One region of the Micromonospora soli genome, then DNA from elsewhere that is predicted to be linked to it. Evidence: riboswitches for the same ligand, from Rfam matches in the RefSeq annotation. Region 1 holds a riboswitch; the other holds the start of a gene.

The links. Region 1 has a riboswitch for ZMP and ZTP ahead of Q2K19_RS27755 (bifunctional 5,10-methylenetetrahydrofolate dehydrogenase/5,10-methenyltetrahydrofolate cyclohydrolase). Riboswitches for the same ligand answer to the same signal wherever they lie in the genome.
Region 2: another riboswitch for ZMP and ZTP. It lies ahead of Q2K19_RS29575 (glycine hydroxymethyltransferase); the one in region 1 lies ahead of Q2K19_RS27755 (bifunctional 5,10-methylenetetrahydrofolate dehydrogenase/5,10-methenyltetrahydrofolate cyclohydrolase).

Annotation. Positions count from the first base shown of each region.
Region 1 covers NZ_CP130427.1:5,874,497-5,878,698, reverse strand. The annotation lists gene Q2K19_RS27765 (acyltransferase family protein) at 1-316, opposite strand, end outside; gene Q2K19_RS27760 (hypothetical protein) at 442-1,467, shown strand; ZMP/ZTP riboswitch at 1,465-1,547, shown strand; gene Q2K19_RS27755 (bifunctional 5,10-methylenetetrahydrofolate dehydrogenase/5,10-methenyltetrahydrofolate cyclohydrolase) at 1,561-2,439, shown strand; gene Q2K19_RS27750 (alpha/beta hydrolase) at 2,443-3,459, opposite strand; gene Q2K19_RS27745 (hypothetical protein) at 3,463-4,202, opposite strand, start outside.
Region 2 covers NZ_CP130427.1:6,257,162-6,261,363, forward strand. The annotation lists gene Q2K19_RS29565 (S8 family peptidase) at 1-1,264, shown strand, start outside; gene Q2K19_RS29570 (hemerythrin domain-containing protein) at 1,380-1,880, shown strand; ZMP/ZTP riboswitch at 2,047-2,136, shown strand; gene Q2K19_RS29575 (glycine hydroxymethyltransferase) at 2,155-3,573, shown strand; gene Q2K19_RS29580 (2-hydroxyacid dehydrogenase) at 3,640-4,202, opposite strand, start outside.

The DNA of each region.
Region 1 (4,202 bases):
GCCGGGCGCTGCGGTCCAGCAGCCAGTCGGTGGCGGTGTCACCGCGGGCCTGAAAGGTGGTCAGGGAGGCGGCGTTGGCGAAGCCGCCCACGAGGAAGAAGACCGGGATGACCTGGAAGATCCAGGTCAGCGGGTGTGCCCACCGCAGCTCGGGGGTCGCCGAGTAGCCGGTGACGTGACCGGCGCGGTCGTATGCGATGACGGTGTCCGTCCAGTGGCCGTAGACCACGAGGATGATCGCCAATGCGCGGAGCAGGTCGATGTATCGTTCCCGACCGGCCGGCGTCCGCGTGGCGAGCCGACGCACACGGTCCATGCCCCGCTCCTGTTCGTGGCGTGGCGGCGCGGCGTCGAGCTGCTGACGCAGGGGCAGGGCTTCATGTTCTCAGAAGCGGCGGGGCGTTGTTCGGCTTTGTCTGACTTGAGGGGACTTGTTGCAGGATGCGGGTGGGTGACGCTCGGCTGGTCGCGGTCGAGTGGGTGCGCGAGCACTTGCGGCGGGACCCGGGCGTGGAGGGGGCGTTCTTCAGCGGGTCGACGGTGGGGTTGCCGGCCGACGCGGTGTTGCCGGCGTCGTCGGACGTGGACGTGCTGCTGGTGCGGGACGGTTCGGGCGGGAAGCTGGGCAAGTTTCGGCACCGGGGGGTGCTGTTGGAGGTCAGCGCGGTCAGCTGGGACGAGCTGGGTGGGCCGCAGGACGTGTTGGGGTCGTGGGTGTTCGCCCCGTTCTTCCGTACGGACACGGTGATCGTGGATCCGACGGGCCGGTTGGCGGCGGTGCGGGAGCGGGTGTCGGCCGGGTACGCGGATCCGGTGTGGGTGCGACGGCGGATGGCCGGGGTGCGGCGGCGGATCGAGGAGGGGTTGCGGCGGTGGGACGACGCCGCGCCGCTGCACGATCAGGTGCTGGCGTGGTTGTTCCCGACGTCGGTGTTGGCGTTGCTGCCGGTGGTGGCGGGGTTGCGGGATCCGACGGTACGGCGGCGGTACGTGCGGGCGCGGGAGGTCCTCACCGGGTACGGGTTCGCCGACCGGTGTCCGGAGTTGCTGGCGTCGCTGGACGGCGGCGGGGTGGGTCCGGGGCGGGTGCGGGAGCATCTGGCCGGGTTGGCGGTGGCGTTCGACGAGGCGGCGCGGGTGGCGCGTACCCCGTTTCCGTTCCGGGCGGATGTGAGCGCGGCGGGGCGGCCGGTGGTGGTGGACGGCAGCGCGGAGCTGATCGGGGCGGGCGCGCACCGGGAGGCGATGTTCTGGATCGTGGTGTCGTACGCGCGATGTCACGCGATCCTGGCGGCGGACGCCCCGGGGCGGGAGCGGGCGTTGCGGCCGGCGTTCGCGGCGGCGTTGGCGGATCTGGGGGTGGCGTCGGCGGCGGACCGGCGGCGCCGGGCCGGCGAGCTGCTGGGGTCGTTGCCGCGGTGGCAGGCGGTGGCGGATGCGGTCGCGCAGCGCGCTGTGGCAGGCTGAGGCGGACGCGACTGGCGGCACGGGGATGGCAGCAACCATCGGGGAGCTCGTCGCGGGGGTCGACCGCCTGGGCCTCCGCGGGCGAGGTGTGTCATGTCTTCTTCGGGTGCGACGGCTCGGCTGCTGCCGGGTGGGCCGGTGGCGGAGCGGGTGCTGGCGGAGGTCGCCGAGAGTGTGGCGGCGCTGCGCGCGGCGGGGGTGACGCCGGCGTTGGCGACGGTGCTGGTGGGTGACGACGACGCGAGTGCCGGATACATCCGGATCAAGCAGCGGCAGGCGGCGGAGCTGGGGTTCGCGTCGCCGCACGTGCATCTGCCGGCGGCGGCGTCGCAGGCGGATCTGCACGCGGCGCTGGAGGACTTCAACGCGGACAAGGCGGTGCACGGGGTGCTGGTGCAGCATCCGGTGCCGGCGCGGTTGGACTATGACCGGGCGTTGGCGGTGCTGGATCCGGACAAGGACGTGGACGGGATGCACCCGGTGAACATGGGTCGGCTGGCGTTGGGGTTGCCGGGTCCGTTGCCGTGTACGCCGGCGGGGATCGAGGCGTTGCTGGCGTTCCACGGGGTGCCGGTGGCGGGCCGGGAGGTGGTGATCCTGGGTCGGGGTGCCACGTTGGGTCGGCCGTTGGCGATGCTGCTGGCGCAGAAGCGGCCGACGGCGAATGCGGCGGTGACGGTGGTGCACACCGGGGTGGCGGACTGGCCGCGGTACACGCGGCGGGCGGAGATCCTGGTGGCGGCGGCGGGGGTGCCGGGGATCGTGCGGCCGGAGCATGTGCGGCCGGGCGCGGTGGTGGTCGGCGGTGGGGTGCGTTACGAGGGGCGGCTGCTGCTGCCGGACGTGGACGAGTCGTGTGCCGAGGTGGCGGGGGCGATCACGCCGCGGGTCGGTGGGGTGGGTCCGACGACGGTGGCGATGTTGTTCCGTAACGCGGTGCGGGCGGCGCAGCGGGCGGCCGGGCTGGATTGAGCCTCAGGTGAGGGGGCGGCCGAGCCAGCTGGAGAGCCAGTCGAAGGCGGGGCCTTCGGCGGCTTCCCAGACGGCCATGCTGTGGCCGCCCCCGGCCACGTACGCGGTGGTGACGTCGAGCGGGGGGTGGGCGAGGCGGCGCAGGGTGTCCGCGTCGTGGTGGGCCTTGTGGTCGGCGGAGCCGCTGGACAGGTAGAGGGCGACGGCGGGTTGGGGCAGGTGGCGCAGCCGCCAGGCGTCGTCGTTGAGGGTGTGTTCGGTGCCGTCGCCGATGGTGATGCCGGGTTCGGCGTAGCCGGAGAGGCTGGCGGCGGTGGCGTAGCGGTCGGGGTGGCGCAGGGCGAGGTTGGTGGCGCAGTAGCCGCCGGCGGAGTAGCCGATGAGGCCCCATCCGGCGCGGTCGGTGCGTACCCGCAGGCGGGCCTCGGCGGCGGCGGGCACGTCGACGGTGAGGAACGTTTCGGCCTTGGGTCCGTGGGTGAGGTCGGTGCATTCGGTGTCGAGCAGGGCGTCGGGGGTCTGCGGGGGGAACAGCACGACGGTGGGGGCCATGCGGCCGGCGGCGATCTCCTGGTCGAGGTGGTGGGCGGCGGCGAGCCGGTTGGTCCAGGAGGCGGGTGAGCCGGGGAAGCCGTGCAGCGCCTCGATGACCGGGAAGCGTGCGGTGGGCTGCTGGTGGTAGGCGGCGGGCAGGTAGGCGCGGACCGGGAGGGTGAGGCCGCTGGCGGTGCCGGTGACGGTGAAGGTGAACAGCCGCCCGCCGGGGCCGGTGGGTGCGGTCACGGTGGCGGTGGCGTCGTGGCCGGCGCCGGCGGTCCAGGTGGTGAAGGTGTCGACCTGCCGGTTGATCCAGATGCCGGTGGCGGCGAGGGCGGTGGTGAGGCAGAGGACGCCGGTGGCGGTGCGCCGGGCGGCCCGGCGCACGCCGGTGCCGTGGTCCCAGGTGGTGGCGAGCAGCAGGGCGGTCAGCACGGCGGCGGCGGTGGCGGTGAGGGCGGCGGCGAGGCTGTCGGGGGCCATCGTTCAGCCTCGCCGATGGTGTGGCGCGCGGGGCGGGTGGTCGCGGGGTGGCGGGGGCGGCGGGATGAGCGCGGGGGGTGCGCCCAGCGGCGCGGGGGTCTGTCGGCAGGCCCAGGCCAGGGCGGCGGCGAGCCGGTCGCCGGGGCGGGTGGGCGGGCCGAGGACGGCGAGGGTTTCGGTGCTGGGCAGGTCGGTGGGGGCTGGTTGCCGGTCGGGGACGGGTGCGTCGTCGAGCAGGACGAGGGTGGGATAGCGGGTCGGTGCGGCCCGGACGACGGCCCGGGCGAGCGGGGCGAGGCCGGTGGGGGCGACCAGAGCCCAGCTGTGGGTGGTGACCCGCAGGTCACGGGCGAGGCTCGTGGGCAGGCCGTCGGTGAGGATGTCCGGGGTCGCGGTGGCCCGTAGGTGGGTGAAGACGAGGACGGTCGGCCCGGCGTGGTCCTCGGCGGCGTGGGCGGCGGCGGTTTCCCGGGCGGGGTCGGCCTGGTCGGTGAGGACGACCACCGGGTACCGCCAGGTGGGGTGCCGCGGGTAGTCGGCGGGGACGACGACGGTGGGCGCGGCGGTGAGCGGCCAGCTGGTCCAGCGGGGCGGGTGCCAGGCGAAGCTGACCGGGTCGGCGCGGGTGAGGGCGGCGCGGGCGGTGAGCCAGCGGTCGAGGCGCCCGGGCCGGGTGGCGGCGGTGTGCTGCCGGGTGGCGTCGGCGGGCAGCAGGTCGGACCAGGTGGGATAGAACTGCTCGG
Region 2 (4,202 bases), 380 kb from region 1:
CGTCCGCTCGACCAACCCGAACTTCGCCACCCAGGTGGCGGGGGCGGGCGTCGAGTCGGTGGCGTCCACCGCCGGCCTGGGCACCGCCCTCGACGAGGGCGAGACCGTGGAGGTCTCCGCGGCCGACGTCGCCAGCGCCACCGGCGGCCCGACCAACGAGCCCCTCTACGGGCAGCAGTGGGACATGGACATGATCCACGTCCCGCAGGCGCAGGCGAAGAACGCCGGTAGCTCGAACGTCGTCGTCGGCGTGCTGGACAGCGGCATCTCCAGCACCCACCCCGACCTGGCGACCCAGATCGCCAAGGACAAGAGCACGTCCTGCCTGGGCGGTGTCGCCGACACCACCGAGGCGGCGTGGAACCCGACCACCAGCGACCACGGCACCCACGTGGCCGGCACCATCGCCGCCGCCGTCAACGGCGTCGGCGTGACCGGCATCGCGCCGGGCGTCAAGGTCGCCTCCGTCAAGGTGGTCAACGACGACGGCTACATCTACCCGGAGGCTGCGGTCTGCGGGTTCATGTGGGCCGCCACGCACGGCATGCGGGTCACCAACAACAGCTACTACATCGACCCGTGGGAGCTGAACTGCCGCAACGACGTCCGCCAGCGTCCGGTGTGGCAGGCCGTGCAGCGCGCCATCCGTTACTCGAACAGCCAGGGCGTGCTCAACGTGGCGTCCGCGGGTAACTCCAACTACGACCTGGCCCACAAGATCACCGACACCGGCAGCCCGGACGACGGGACGCCGGAGGTGCGCGAGAACCTCACCAGCGCCTGCATGGACCTCCCCGCGGAGGCCCCGGGCGTGGTGACCGTCTCGGCGGTCGGTCCGACCGGCGCGAAGAGCTACTACTCCTCGTACGGTCTGGGCGTGGTGGATGTGACGGCCCCGGGTGGTGACACCCGGTTCCGTACCCAGGGCGTCCGGTCGACGCTGACCGACGGCATCCTGTCGACGACCTTCAACACCACCACCAAGACCAACGGGTGGGGTTACAAGCAGGGCACCTCGATGTCCGGCCCGCACGCCACCGGCGTCGCGGCGCTGGCGCTGTCGGCGCACCCCGACCTGGCTCCGGGCGCGCTGGCGGCGTTCCTGGAGGGCACCTCCGTGTCCATGTCCTGCCCGGCGGGCGTCTACAACCCGGTGCCGCTGATCTCGGCGGGCCCGACGGCCTACAACGCGACCTGCTCCGGCGGGCAGCGCACCTCGTTCTACGGCGCCGGCATGGTCGACGCGTTCAACGTGGTGAAGTAGCGGTACGGCACAACCCGTGGTGGGGCCCGGCGGAACGTCGCCGGGCCCCACTCGTTTTTGCCGCTCATCCCGCGGGTAGGGGAAGCACCGTCAGCCCAGACCCGAGGAGGTACCGGTGTCCACCGACGCGATCGTGCTGCTCAAAGAGGACCACAAGGAGGTCCGCCGCCTGTTCAAGGCATTCCAGGACGCCGAGGAGGGGCCGGCGAGCGAGCGGCAGAAGCTGGTCAAGCAGATCCTCGAGGCGCTGACCGTGCACACCTACCTCGAGAACGAGGTCATGTACCCGGAGGTCCGCAAGCTGGTGCCGGACATCGAGGACGACATCCTGGAGTCGTACGAGGAGCACCACGTCGCGGACGTGCTCTGCTTCGAGCTGTCGACCATGGACCCCGACGACGAGCGGTTCAACGCCAAGACGACGGTGCTGATCGAGAACGTGCTGCACCACGTCGAGGAGGAGGAGCAGGAGTGGTTCCCCAAGGTCCGCGAGGCGCTCGGCCGTAACCAGCTCCAGGAGATCGGCCAGCGCATGATCGACCTGCGTCCGAAGGCGCCGAAGACGCCGGCCGCGCCGAAGGCGCTGAAGAAGTCGCTGGACGCGGTCGTCGCCTGAGCGGGCACCACACTGACGGCGGGACCCGGCCTCGGCCGGGTCCCGCCGCCGTTCCTGCCGCTCCGCCGCCCGAACCCCACATGATTTGCCCAGCCCCGGGCGGACGAACCCGGCCGGCGCGCGGCGGAGGTGCGCCGGGTCGGGCTCCGGCGGACCCGGTAGGATCGGCGCGGGCCGTGACTGGCGCGTGGGGATGGAGAACCATCGGGAAGCGGTCCCGTCATGAGGACGCACGCCGAGCGCCTGGGCCTTCCGCACGTCACCAGGAGGTCGCATGTCGCTGAACGCCGAATCCACCGCCTTCCGCAGCGCGCTGGAGGTGATCCGCGCCGTCGAACCGCGGGTGGCGGACGCCATCGGGGCGGAACTGGCCGACCAGCGCGAGTCGCTCAAGCTCATCGCCAGCGAGAACTACGCCTCCCCGGCCACCCTGCTGGCCATGGGCAACTGGTTCAGCGACAAGTACGCCGAGGGCACCGTCGGCCGCCGCTTCTACGCCGGCTGCCAGAACGTCGACACCGTCGAGGCACTCGCCGCCGAGCACGCCCGGGAGCTGTTCGGCGCCGCCCACGCGTACGTGCAGCCGCACTCGGGCATCGACGCCAACCTGGTCGCCTTCTGGGCGATCCTGGCCGACCGGGTGGAGTCCCCGGCACTGAAGAAGGCCCAGGTTCGCCAGGTCAACGAGCTCACCGAGGCGGACTGGTTCGCGCTCCGCCGCGAGCTGGGCAACCAGCGGATGCTGGGCATGTCGCTGGACGCCGGCGGCCACCTCACCCACGGCTTCCGGCCGAACATCTCCGGAAAGATGTTCGACCAGCGCAGCTACGGCACCGACCCGGCGACCGGCCTGATCGACTACGACCGGGTCGCCGAGGCGGCTCGCGAGTTCAAGCCGCTGATCCTGGTCGCCGGCTACTCGGCGTACCCCCGGAAGGTCAACTTCCGGATCATGCGGGAGATCGCCGACTCGGTCGGCGCCACCTTCATGGTCGACATGGCGCACTTCGCCGGCCTGGTCGCCGGGAAGGTCTTCACCGGCGACTTCGACCCGGTGCCGCACGCGCACATCGTCACCACCACCACCCACAAGTCGCTGCGCGGCCCGCGCGGCGGCCTGGTGCTCTGCGGCCCGGAGCTGGCCGACCAGGTCGACCGGGGCTGCCCGATGGTGCTCGGCGGCCCGCTGCCGCACGTGATGGCGGCCAAGGCGGTCGCCCTCGCGGAGGCCCGCCGCCCCGACTTCGCCGACTACGCGCAGCGCATCGTCGCCAACGCCCACGCGCTCGCCGAGGGGCTGGTGCGCCGGGGCGCGAAGCTGGTCACCGGCGGCACCGACAACCACCTGGTGCTGATCGACGTCTCCGGGTACGGCCTGACCGGCCGGCAGGCGGAGCAGGCGCTGCTCGACTCGGGCATCGTGACCAACCGCAACGCCGTCCCGCAGGACCCGAACGGCGCCTGGTACACCTCCGGCATCCGGATCGGCACCCCGGCGCTGACCACCCGGGGCCTCGGCACCGCGGAGATGGACGTCACCGCCGAGCTGATCCACACCGTGCTCAGCCAGACCACCCCCGGCGAGTCCAAGGCGAAGTACGTGCTCGACCCGGCCCTGGCCAACAAGGTGAACAAGCACGCCAGCGAGCTGCTGGCCGGCTTCCCCCTCTACCCCGCCGTCGACCTCGGCTGACCGCCGCTCGGCCGACGCCGATCAGGGAGTTGTGGTGGACCAACCACAACTCCCTGATCGATCGGGTCAGCCCCGCACCTGCGGGTTGGCGCAGCAGCGGAGCGGCTCGCCGCGCAGGTAACGGCCCACCTCTCCGGCGACGATGCGGGCGGCGTTCGCAGCGGTCTCCTTGCTGGCCCCCGCCAGGTGTGGGGTCAGCACGATGTTCGGCGTGGTGAGCAGTCGGGAACCGGCCGGGATCGGCTCCGCCGGAAAGACGTCGAAGGCCGCGCCGAACAGGTGCCCGGCGTCGAGGGCGTCGCACACAGCGTCGTAGTCGAGCAGCGCGCCCCGGGCGCAGTTGACGATGACCGAACCCGCCGGCATCGCGGCCAGTTGCGCGGCACCCATCATCCCGGTGGTCTCAGGGGTGAGGCGGGCGTGCAGGGAGACGACCCGGGACCGCAACAGCAGGTCGTCCAGGGAGGTCAACTCGGCGACCCCGGCGACCTGGTCGGCGGTGACGTACGGGTCGTGCACCAGGACCCGCGCGCCGAACGCGTGCAGGATGCGGGCGACCCGGCTGCCGATCGCGCCGAACCCGACCAGCCCGACCGTGCTGCCGCCCAGCTCCGGCCCGACGCTGTCGT